2 regions of the Kitasatospora sp. NPDC089913 genome follow, and region 2 is predicted to be linked to the other one. Evidence: predicted binding sites of a transcription regulator. Region 2 holds the regulator's gene; the other holds the start of a gene.
The links. Region 2 encodes HrcA, which represses chaperone genes, less so after heat shock. Its sites were predicted from a motif close to TTNGCACTCNGNNNNNCNGAGTGCNAA; they were not measured.

Region 1: the regulator HrcA is predicted to act here: its motif matches at 2,875-2,901, upstream of ACIPYS_RS32345 (FmdB family zinc ribbon protein).

Annotation. Positions count from the first base shown of each region.
Region 1 is NZ_JBIVGI010000028.1:101,674-106,060, forward strand. Features, by position in the region: gene ACIPYS_RS32335 (potassium/proton antiporter) at 1-1,036, shown strand, start outside; gene ACIPYS_RS32340 (MFS transporter) at 1,538-2,797, shown strand; gene ACIPYS_RS32345 (FmdB family zinc ribbon protein) at 2,913-3,251, shown strand; gene mscL (large conductance mechanosensitive channel protein MscL) at 3,940-4,359, shown strand.
Region 2 is NZ_JBIVGI010000001.1:136,815-141,201, reverse strand. Features, by position in the region: gene ACIPYS_RS00625 (16S rRNA (uracil(1498)-N(3))-methyltransferase) at 1-609, opposite strand, end outside; gene dnaJ (molecular chaperone DnaJ) at 691-1,833, opposite strand; gene hrcA (heat-inducible transcriptional repressor HrcA) at 1,909-2,943, opposite strand; gene htpX (zinc metalloprotease HtpX) at 3,217-4,137, shown strand; gene ACIPYS_RS00605 (hypothetical protein) at 4,216-4,387, shown strand, end outside.

The sequences.
Region 1 (4,387 bases), on a different contig from region 2:
GCTGGAGGCCGAGTCCGGCTTCAACGACGCGCCCGTGGTCATCCTGGTCGTCGCCTTCGCCGCCGTCGGCGACACGGAGCCGTGGTACGTCCTGATCGGCACGATCCTCGCCGAGCTGGCGATCGGCCTGGCCGTCGGCCTCGCGGTCGGCAAGCTCGGGGCGTTCGGCCTCAAGCACGTCGCCCTGCCGTCCTCCGGCCTCTACCCGATCGCGGTGCTGGCCCTGGCCGTGCTCGGCTACGCCGGCGGCGCCCTGCTGCACGGCTCCGGGTTCCTCGCCGTCTACGTCACCGCGGTGATCCTCGGCAACTCCAAGCTGCCGCACGGCCCCGCCGTCCGGGGCTTCGCCGACGGCCTGGCCTGGATCGGGCAGATCGGCATGTTCGTGCTGCTCGGCCTGCTCTGCACCCCCGAGTCGATGGGCTCGGCCGTGGTGCCGGCGCTGGTGATCGGCGCGGTACTGGTCTTCCTCGCCCGGCCGCTCTCGGTGGTGCTCACGCTCACCCCGTTCCGGCTGCCGCTGCGCGAGCAGGCCCTGCTCAGCTGGGCCGGCCTGCGCGGGGCGGTGCCCATCGTGCTGGCCACCATCCCGATGGTGTCCGGCGCGCCGATGGCCCAGGACGTCTTCAACATCGTCTTCATCCTGGTCGTGGTCTTCACCCTGCTCCAGGGCCCGACCCTGCCCTGGGTCGCCAAGGGCCTGCGGATCGGCGAAGGGTCGATGGGACAGGACCTCGGCATCGAGTCCGCCCCGCTGGAGAAGCTGCACGGACACCTGTTGTCGGTCGCACTGGCGCCGGACTCCCGGATGTCCGGCGTGGAGATCGGCGAGCTGCGGCTGCCGACCGGGGCGGCGGTCACCCTGGTGGTGCGGGAGGGCAGCAGCTTCGTGCCCGACAAGGCGACCGTGCTGCGCGGCGGGGACGAGCTGCTGGTCGTCACCACGGACGAGGTGGGCGAGGCGGCCGAGCGGCGACTGCGGGCCGTGGACAAGGGCGGCAAGCTGGCCGACTGGCTGCACGGACGCAGGACCTGAAGGTCTCGCCCGGAGTTCACCTTGACTTAACAGGACAACTTTGGATCCGTCCTGTAGTGTCGGGTTCAGCGCGACATCTACGCGCGTATAACCATTGTTCGCTGACACACCACACCCCAGCATCTGCCTGAAGCAGAGTTGGCGCGACCGCTCGGCGGCCGCGGCCCGGACCCGGCCCACCGCCGGACCGGCCCGGTAACTACCCCGGTCGACGCGCGAGAGGACGACTCTCGGCGCCGTCGGGGCCACCCCATGCCCTGCCGCGCTACCAGGCAGCAGGAAGGACCGACCGTGACGGCCCGCCGAACGGTCGAGAGCGTCGAGGACGCCCGGAGCACCGGAAACCCCGGTCGCCCCGTGGACGCCGCGGATGCCAGGAGCAGCGCGGACGCCGCGAACCACGCGGACACCGCCGGCCACGCGGAGGCCACGGGCGCCGCGGACCACGCCGATGCCACGGGCCGCGCCGACGCCGCGCCGGCCCGGGTCGGCTACGGGACCCTGCTGCGCACCCCCGGGGCCTGGACGTTCCTGACCCCCGCGCTGCTCGCCCGGCTGCCCTACGCGATGCTCAGCATGGGGATCCTGCTGCTGGTCAAGGACACCCACGGCTCGTACGGCACCGCCAGCACGGTCGCGGCCGTCGCCGCCGTCGCCCAGGCGCTGATCGGCCCGCAGACCGGGCGGCTCGCGGACCGTTACGGCCAGGCCGCCGTGCTCGTCCCGACCGTCCTGGTGCACGCGGCCTCGGTCGGCGCACTGATCGCGCTCGCCCTCGGGCACGCGCCGGCCTGGAGCCTGTTCCTGGCCGCCGCCCCGGCCGGCGCGAGCGTCCCGCAGATCGGCGCGATGGTGCGCGCCCGCTGGATCTCCACCTTCACCGCCGAGGGCGCCTCCGCGTCCTCCGCCGCCAAGGTGAGCACCGCCTTCGCCTTCGAGTCCGTGACCGACGAGTTCACCTTCGTCGTCGGCCCGATCCTGGCCGCCGCCGTGGCCACCTCGGTCAACCCCTCGACCGGGCTGATCGCCGAGGCCGCGCTGACCCTGGTCGGCGGTCTGGCCTTCGCGGCCCAGCGGCGCACCGCGCCCGCCCGGGTGGTGCGCGAACCCGGTGTCCGGCAGGCCTCGGCCCTCGCCTCGCCCGGCGTCCGGCTGCTGGCCGGCACCTTCCTGGGCGTGGGCGCCGTCTTCGGCGGCATGCAGGTCTCGGTGAACGCCTTCGCCGACTCGGTCGGCCAGCAGGGCGCCGCCGGCACCGTCTACGGCATCTTCGCCGGCGGCTCGATGGTGGCCGGCGTGCTCTACGGCGTGATCGCCTGGCGGCGGTCGGTCCAGCAGCGGATGGTCATGAGCTACGGCCTGCTGGTGCTGGGCTGCTCGACCCTGTGGGCGATGCCCAACCTGGTCGCACTGTCGGTCGCCGGGCTGGTCTGCGGCCTGGCCATCGCCCCGACCCTGATCAGCGGCTACACCCTGGTCGAGACGCTGGTCGAGGACGGCGCCAAGACCGAGGCCTTCACCTGGCTGACCGGCGCCATCGGGCTGGGCCTGGCGACCGGCGCGACGGCGGCCGGGCGGCTGATCGACGCGCACGGCCCGACCGTCGGCTTCCTGGTACCGGTGGCCGGTGCCGGCCTCGGCCTGATCGCCCTGTTCTCGCTGCGGGGACTGCTGGTACCGGCCGGAACCCGCAGCACGGTGGTCGCCGGCTCGGTGGAACGGGGTGCCCCGGCCGGACTGGTGGGGGCCGTCAAGGGCTGACCCCGGAGCCGGAACCGACTCATCTCACATTCGAGTCGCTGGACTGATCCTTCGGAATGCCGCATCATTGAGGATCGTTAGCACTCATCAGGCGAGAGTGCCAGGAGGAAGACAAGTGCCCACGTACCAGTACCAGTGCACCGAGTGCGGCAACGGCCTGGAGGCGGTGCAGAAGTTCACCGACGAAGCGCTGACCACGTGCCCCGACTGCCAGGGACGGCTCCGCAAGGTCTTCTCGGCGGTGGGTGTCGTCTTCAAGGGCTCCGGTTTCTACCGGACCGACAGCCGCTCCTCCTCCAGCAGCTCGGTGGGTTCCGGCTCGTCGTCGACCTCTTCGTCGACCTCTTCGTCGACGTCGCCCGCGAGCTCCTCCTCGGGCTCGTCCTCGTCGGGCTCCTCGGGTTCGTCGGGGTCCTCGGCCCCCGCCGCCAGCCCCGCCCCGGCGGCCGGCTGACTTCCGGCCGGGCCGCGGCACCAGCTTCTCGGACGGCCCGCCGTTCCCGTTCTCCACGGGTGCGGCGGGCCTTTCGCGCGTTCGGCGGCAGGTGCCGGGGCGGGGCGCGGAAGGCGGGTCCCGGAAGGCTGGTCCCGGAAGGCTGGTCCCGGAAGACGGGGCGGAGAGCACGGATCCCGAAGGACGGGTTGCGGAGGACGGGTTCTGTCAGCGCGGGGCGGGCCGGTTCACCCCTGCGAGTGGGTCCCGTTGTCCACAGGCCCGGGTTGTCCACAGGTTCTGGAAACGGAGTTCCGGCGGTCGCGCGGGGCGGCCCAGAGTGGGCACCGCAAACCCCGAGCCCGACCGTGGAGGTGCCCGTGACCACCGCTTCGTCCGCCCTGCCGCCCCGTCCGCTGCCAATCCCCCCGCTGCCCGCGCCGACCGTTCCACCCCGGCAGCCGGTGCCCTCGTTCCCGCCGATCGGAGGCCGGTCCGGGCCGCGCGGCCGACTCCGACAGCTGCTGGGGTACGGCCCCCGGGTGCCGGCCGCACTGCTGCTCGCGGTGGTGACCGCACTCGCCCTCGGACCGGCCCGGGCGGACTCGCGGCCGCCGGAATCGGCACCGCCGGTCGGCCGAACGGGTTGTCCTGCGGAGGGGGGAGAAAATCACCCGTGACCGGCGGACGACTTCGTCGTTCACGCGGCATGAAGGGCTTCAAGGAATTCCTGCTGCGCGGAAACGTCGTCGAACTGGCCGTCGCCGTGGTCATCGGTGCGGCCTTCACCAGCATCGTCAACGCCTTCGTCAAGGGCGTGATCAATCCGATCGTCGGCGCGTTCGGGGCCCAGGACCTCGCGTCCTACAGCTCCTGCCTCAAAGGGCCCTGTGAGGTGAGCGCCACCGGCGAGGTCACGTCCGGAATCCCGATCCTCTGGGGCAGCGTGCTCAGCGCGGCCCTGCAGTTCCTGATCACCGCCGCCGTCGTCTACTTCTGCCTCATCCTGCCGATGACCAGGTTCACCGCCCGGCGCAAGACCCTGGCCGAGGTCCAGGCCGAGGCCGAGGCCAAGGAGGTCCTGCTGCTCACCGAGATCCGCGACGCCCTGGTCACCCGGGCCGCCTGAAGACCGGGCTGCCCGACCCCCGAGCCGT
Region 2 (4,387 bases):
GCCCTCCGGGCCGACCACCAGCACCAGGTCCCCGGTGTCCGGCAGGACCGCCCCGGCCAGCGGCTCGGAGCCCTCCTCGTGCAGCACCGCGGCGAACGCGGCGCCGAGCAGCACCGGGGCCAGCTGCCGGGTCGTCATCACGTCGCGGACGACGGGGAAGCGCAGCCGCCGGGACTGCTTGCCGGCCTCGCGCGCGGTGGCCCGCCACTTGGCGAGCGCCTTGGCGCCGCGCTCGCCCTTCCACTGGGTGATGCAGCGCGAGGCCGCCCAGGGGATCACCACGTCCACGCCGACCTCGGTCATGGTCTCCACCGCCAGCTCGCCCCGGTCGCCCTTGGGCAGCGCCTGGACGACGACGATCCGCGGCGACGGCTCCGGCTCCCGGCGCACGGCCGTCACCGCCACGTCGATCGCGTCCTTGCCGTGCACCGCCGCGACGGTGCCGTCCGCGCCGAGGCCGAGGCCGTCCGTCAGGGTGACCGCCTCGCCCGGCTCCAGCCGCTTCACCGCGGCCGCGTGCCGGCCCTCCGGCCCGTCCAGGCGCACCGTCGCGCCCGGCGCGGCGGCGGCGATCCGCTCGGGGTCGGCGAAGAACACGGGCGCGGTCATGCGGGGAACCTCCGGGGTGGGAACGGGAACGGGAACGCGAAAAGGGTGCCGAGGAAGCCTCGGCACCCCCGCGCGGGACGGCTACCGGCCGTTGAAGGCGTCCTTCAGCCGGGAGAACAGCCCCTGCTGCCCGGGCGCGAACTGGCCGGACGGCCGCTCCTCGCCGCGCAGCACCGCCAGGCGGCGCAGCAGCTCCTCCTGCTCGGCGTCGAGCTTGGTGGGCGTCTGCACCTCGACATGCACTATCAGGTCACCGCGGCCGCCGCCGCGCAGGTGGGTGATGCCGCGGCCGTGCAGCGGGATCGACTGGCCGGACTGGGTGCCGGGCCGGATGTCGACCTCCTCGATCCCGTCCAGGGTCTGCAGCGGCACCTGGGTGCCGAGCGAGGCCGCCGTCATCGGGATGGTGACCGTGCAGTGCAGGTCGTCGCCGCGCCGCTGGAAGGTCGGGTGGCTGGTCTCGGCGATCTCGACGTAGAGGTCGCCGGCCGGGCCGCCGCCGGGGCCGACCTCGCCCTCGCCGGCCAGCTGGATCCGGGTGCCGTTGTCGACCCCGGCCGGGATCTTGACGGTCAGGGTGCGCCGGGCGCGGACCCGGCCGTCGCCGGCGCACTCCGGGCACGGGGTCGGCACGACGGTGCCGAAGCCCTGGCACTGCGGGCAGGGGCGCGAGGTCATGACCTGGCCCAGGAAGGACCGGGTGACCTGGGAGACCTCGCCCTTGCCGCGGCACATGTCGCAGGTCTGCGCGGAGGTGCCGGGCGCGGCGCCCTCGCCGCTGCAGGTGGTGCAGGTGACGGCGGTGTCGACCTGGAGTTCCTTGGTGGTGCCGAACGCGGCCTCCTCCAGGGTGATCTCCAGCCGGATCATGGCGTCCTGGCCGCGCCTGGTCCGGGAGCGCGGTCCGCGCTGGCCGGAGGCGGCGCCGAAGAAGGCGTCCATGATGTCGGAGAAGCCGAAGCCCGCCGCGCCCGCGCCGAAGCCGCCCGCGCCGCCCCCGCCGTTCGGCGAGAGCGGGTCGCCGCCGAGGTCGTAGACCTGGCGCTTCTGCGGGTCGGAGAGCACCTCGTAGGCGGCGTTGATCTCCTTGAACCGCTCCTGCGTCTTCGGGTCCGGGTTGACGTCCGGGTGCAGTTCGCGTGCCAGGCGCCGGAACGCCTTCTTGATCTCGTCCTGCCCCGCATCCCGTCGGACGCCGAGTACCGCGTAGTAGTCCGTGGCCACCAAATGCTCCGCTTGTTCCGCCTGTGTGAGTGCTTGCGACTTCGGGCGCCGTCAGCTGTCCGACGACGACCGTTCCTACGACTCGGCCAGAATCTGGCCCACGTACCGTGCCACCGCTCGCACCGCCCCCATTGTGCCCGGGTAGTCCATCCGGGTCGGACCGATCACCCCCAGTTTGGCCACGCTCTCGTCGCCCGAACCGTAACCGACCGAGACGACCGAGGTGGAATTCAGCCCTTCGTAGGCGTTCTCCCGCCCGATCCGGACCGTCATCCCGGCGTCCGCGGTCTCACCCAGGAGGCGGAGCAGGACGACCTGCTCCTCCAGTGCCTCCAGCACCGGCTGGATGGTCAGCGGGAAGTCGTGGCCGAAGCGGGTCAGATTGGCCGTGCCGGCCAGCATGATCCGCTCCTCGCGCTGCTCGGCGAGGGTCTCGAAGAGCGTCGCCAGCACCGTGGACACGGTCGGCCGGTCGGCCGCCTCGAACTGCGCGGGCAGCTCCTCCAGCAGCCCCGGGACGTCCGGGAGCCGCTGTCCGGCGGCCCGGGCGTTGATCCGGCCCCGGAGGTCCGCCAGCACGGTCTCGCCGACCGTACCCGGGCAGTCCACCAACCGCTGCTCGACGCGGCCGGTGTTCATGATCAGCACCAGCATCACCTTGGCCGGGGCCAGCGCCACCAGCTCGATGTGCCGCACCGTGGAGCGGCTCAGCGAGGGGTACTGCACCACCGCGACCTGGCGGGTCAGCTGGGCGAGCAGCCGCACCGTGCGGGCGACCACGTCGTCGAGGTCCACCGCGCCGTCGAGGAAGTGCCGGATCGCCCGCCGCTCGGGCGCGCTCATCGGCTTGACCTCGGCCAGCTTGTCGACGAACAGCCGGTAGCCCTTGTCGGTGGGGATCCGCCCGGCGCTGGTGTGCGGCTGGTGGATGTACCCCTCCTCCTCCAGCGCCGCCATGTCGTTGCGGACGGTCGCCGGGGAGACCCCGAGGTTGTGCCGCTCGACCAGGGCCTTGGAGCCGACCGGCTCCTCGGTGCCCACGTAGTCCTGGACGATCGCGCGAAGCACCGCGAGTTTGCGGTCGTCGAGCTGGCGGACCTCACCGGCCATGGGCACGCACCTCCGTCTTCACGCGTTGTCCGTTGTGACACACCGTCGTGGCATGTGTCCGTGTTCGAGCTGTCCGGTCCGACCCCGAGGGGCCGGGCCTTGGCACTCTGAACACACGAGTGCCAGAACCGTACCTGCCAGTGTAAGGCCCGGGTCCGACGGCAGGAACGGCCCGGCCGGGGTGATCCTGCCCGCAGTCCGCGGCGCGCGGGTGATGCCGCGGGGCCCGCCCGGTGGCAGCATCGGAAGCGGACGGCGAACGGAGGAGCAGAGATGTCGAGCTCGGGCCAGCACACCCGCTTCGCCCCCGACCGCGGCCTGACCGGCCGCATGGTGGGGACGATGTTCCTGATCGGGCTGCTGTACGTGGGATTCACCGGTCTGCTGATCGTGCTGCTGCGCGGCGCCTGGCCGATCGTCGTGCTGATCTCGGGCGGCCTGTTCGTCGCCCAGTTCTGGTTCAGCGACCGCATCACCGAACGGGCGATGGGTGCCCACCGGGTCACCCCGGAGCAGTACCCGCAGCTGCACGGCGCCGTCGACCGGCTCTGCGCGCTCGCCGACATGCCCAAACCCCGGGTGGCGGTCGCCGACAACGACATGCCGAACGCCTTCGCCACCGGCCGCAACCCGCAGAACGCGGTGGTCTGCGTGACCACCGGCCTGCTGCGCCGGCTGGAACCCGAGGAGCTGGAGGGCGTGCTCGCCCACGAGCTGTCCCACGTCGCCCACCGCGACGTCGCCGTGATGACGGTGGCCGGCTTCCTGGGCGTACTGGCCGGCGCGATGACCCGGATCGCCGTGTACGGCGGCTTCATGGGCGGCGGGCGCAACAACAACGACTCCAACGCCGCGATCGCCGCCCTGGTGATCCCGCTGGTGTCGATCGCCGTCTACGCGATCAGCTTCCTGCTGACCCGGCTGCTCTCCCGCTACCGGGAGCTGGCCGCCGACCGGGCCGCCGCCCAGCTCACCGGGCGGCCCAGCGCGCTCGCCTCGGCGCTCACCAAGGTGACCGGCCAGATCGCCGCCATCCCGACCCGGGACCTGCGCCAGTCGCAGGCCTACAACGCGTTCTACTTCGCGCCGGCCCTCAGCGCCCGGGAGGCCGCCACCCAGCTGTTCTCCACCCACCCGTCGCTGGAGCAGCGACTGGCCCAGCTGGCGAAGATCTCCTCCGACCTCGGCCGCTGAGCCGCCCGTCGCCCGCGCCGCTCCCATCCCTCCCCGCACCGCACCGCACCGCACCGTTCTCCGACCGGAAGGACCGCCGTGGGCATCCTGGACACGCTGTTCGGCCGCACCAAGCCCGTCAAGCCCGACCTCGACCAGCTGTTCGGCGTACCGTCCGCCGCCCTCACCCTGGAGGCCGCGGCCGGCTTCCGGCCCACCGGACTCGGCTCGGTCTGCTTCGCCTCCGTCGAGGGCGGCGCCTTCGACGAGG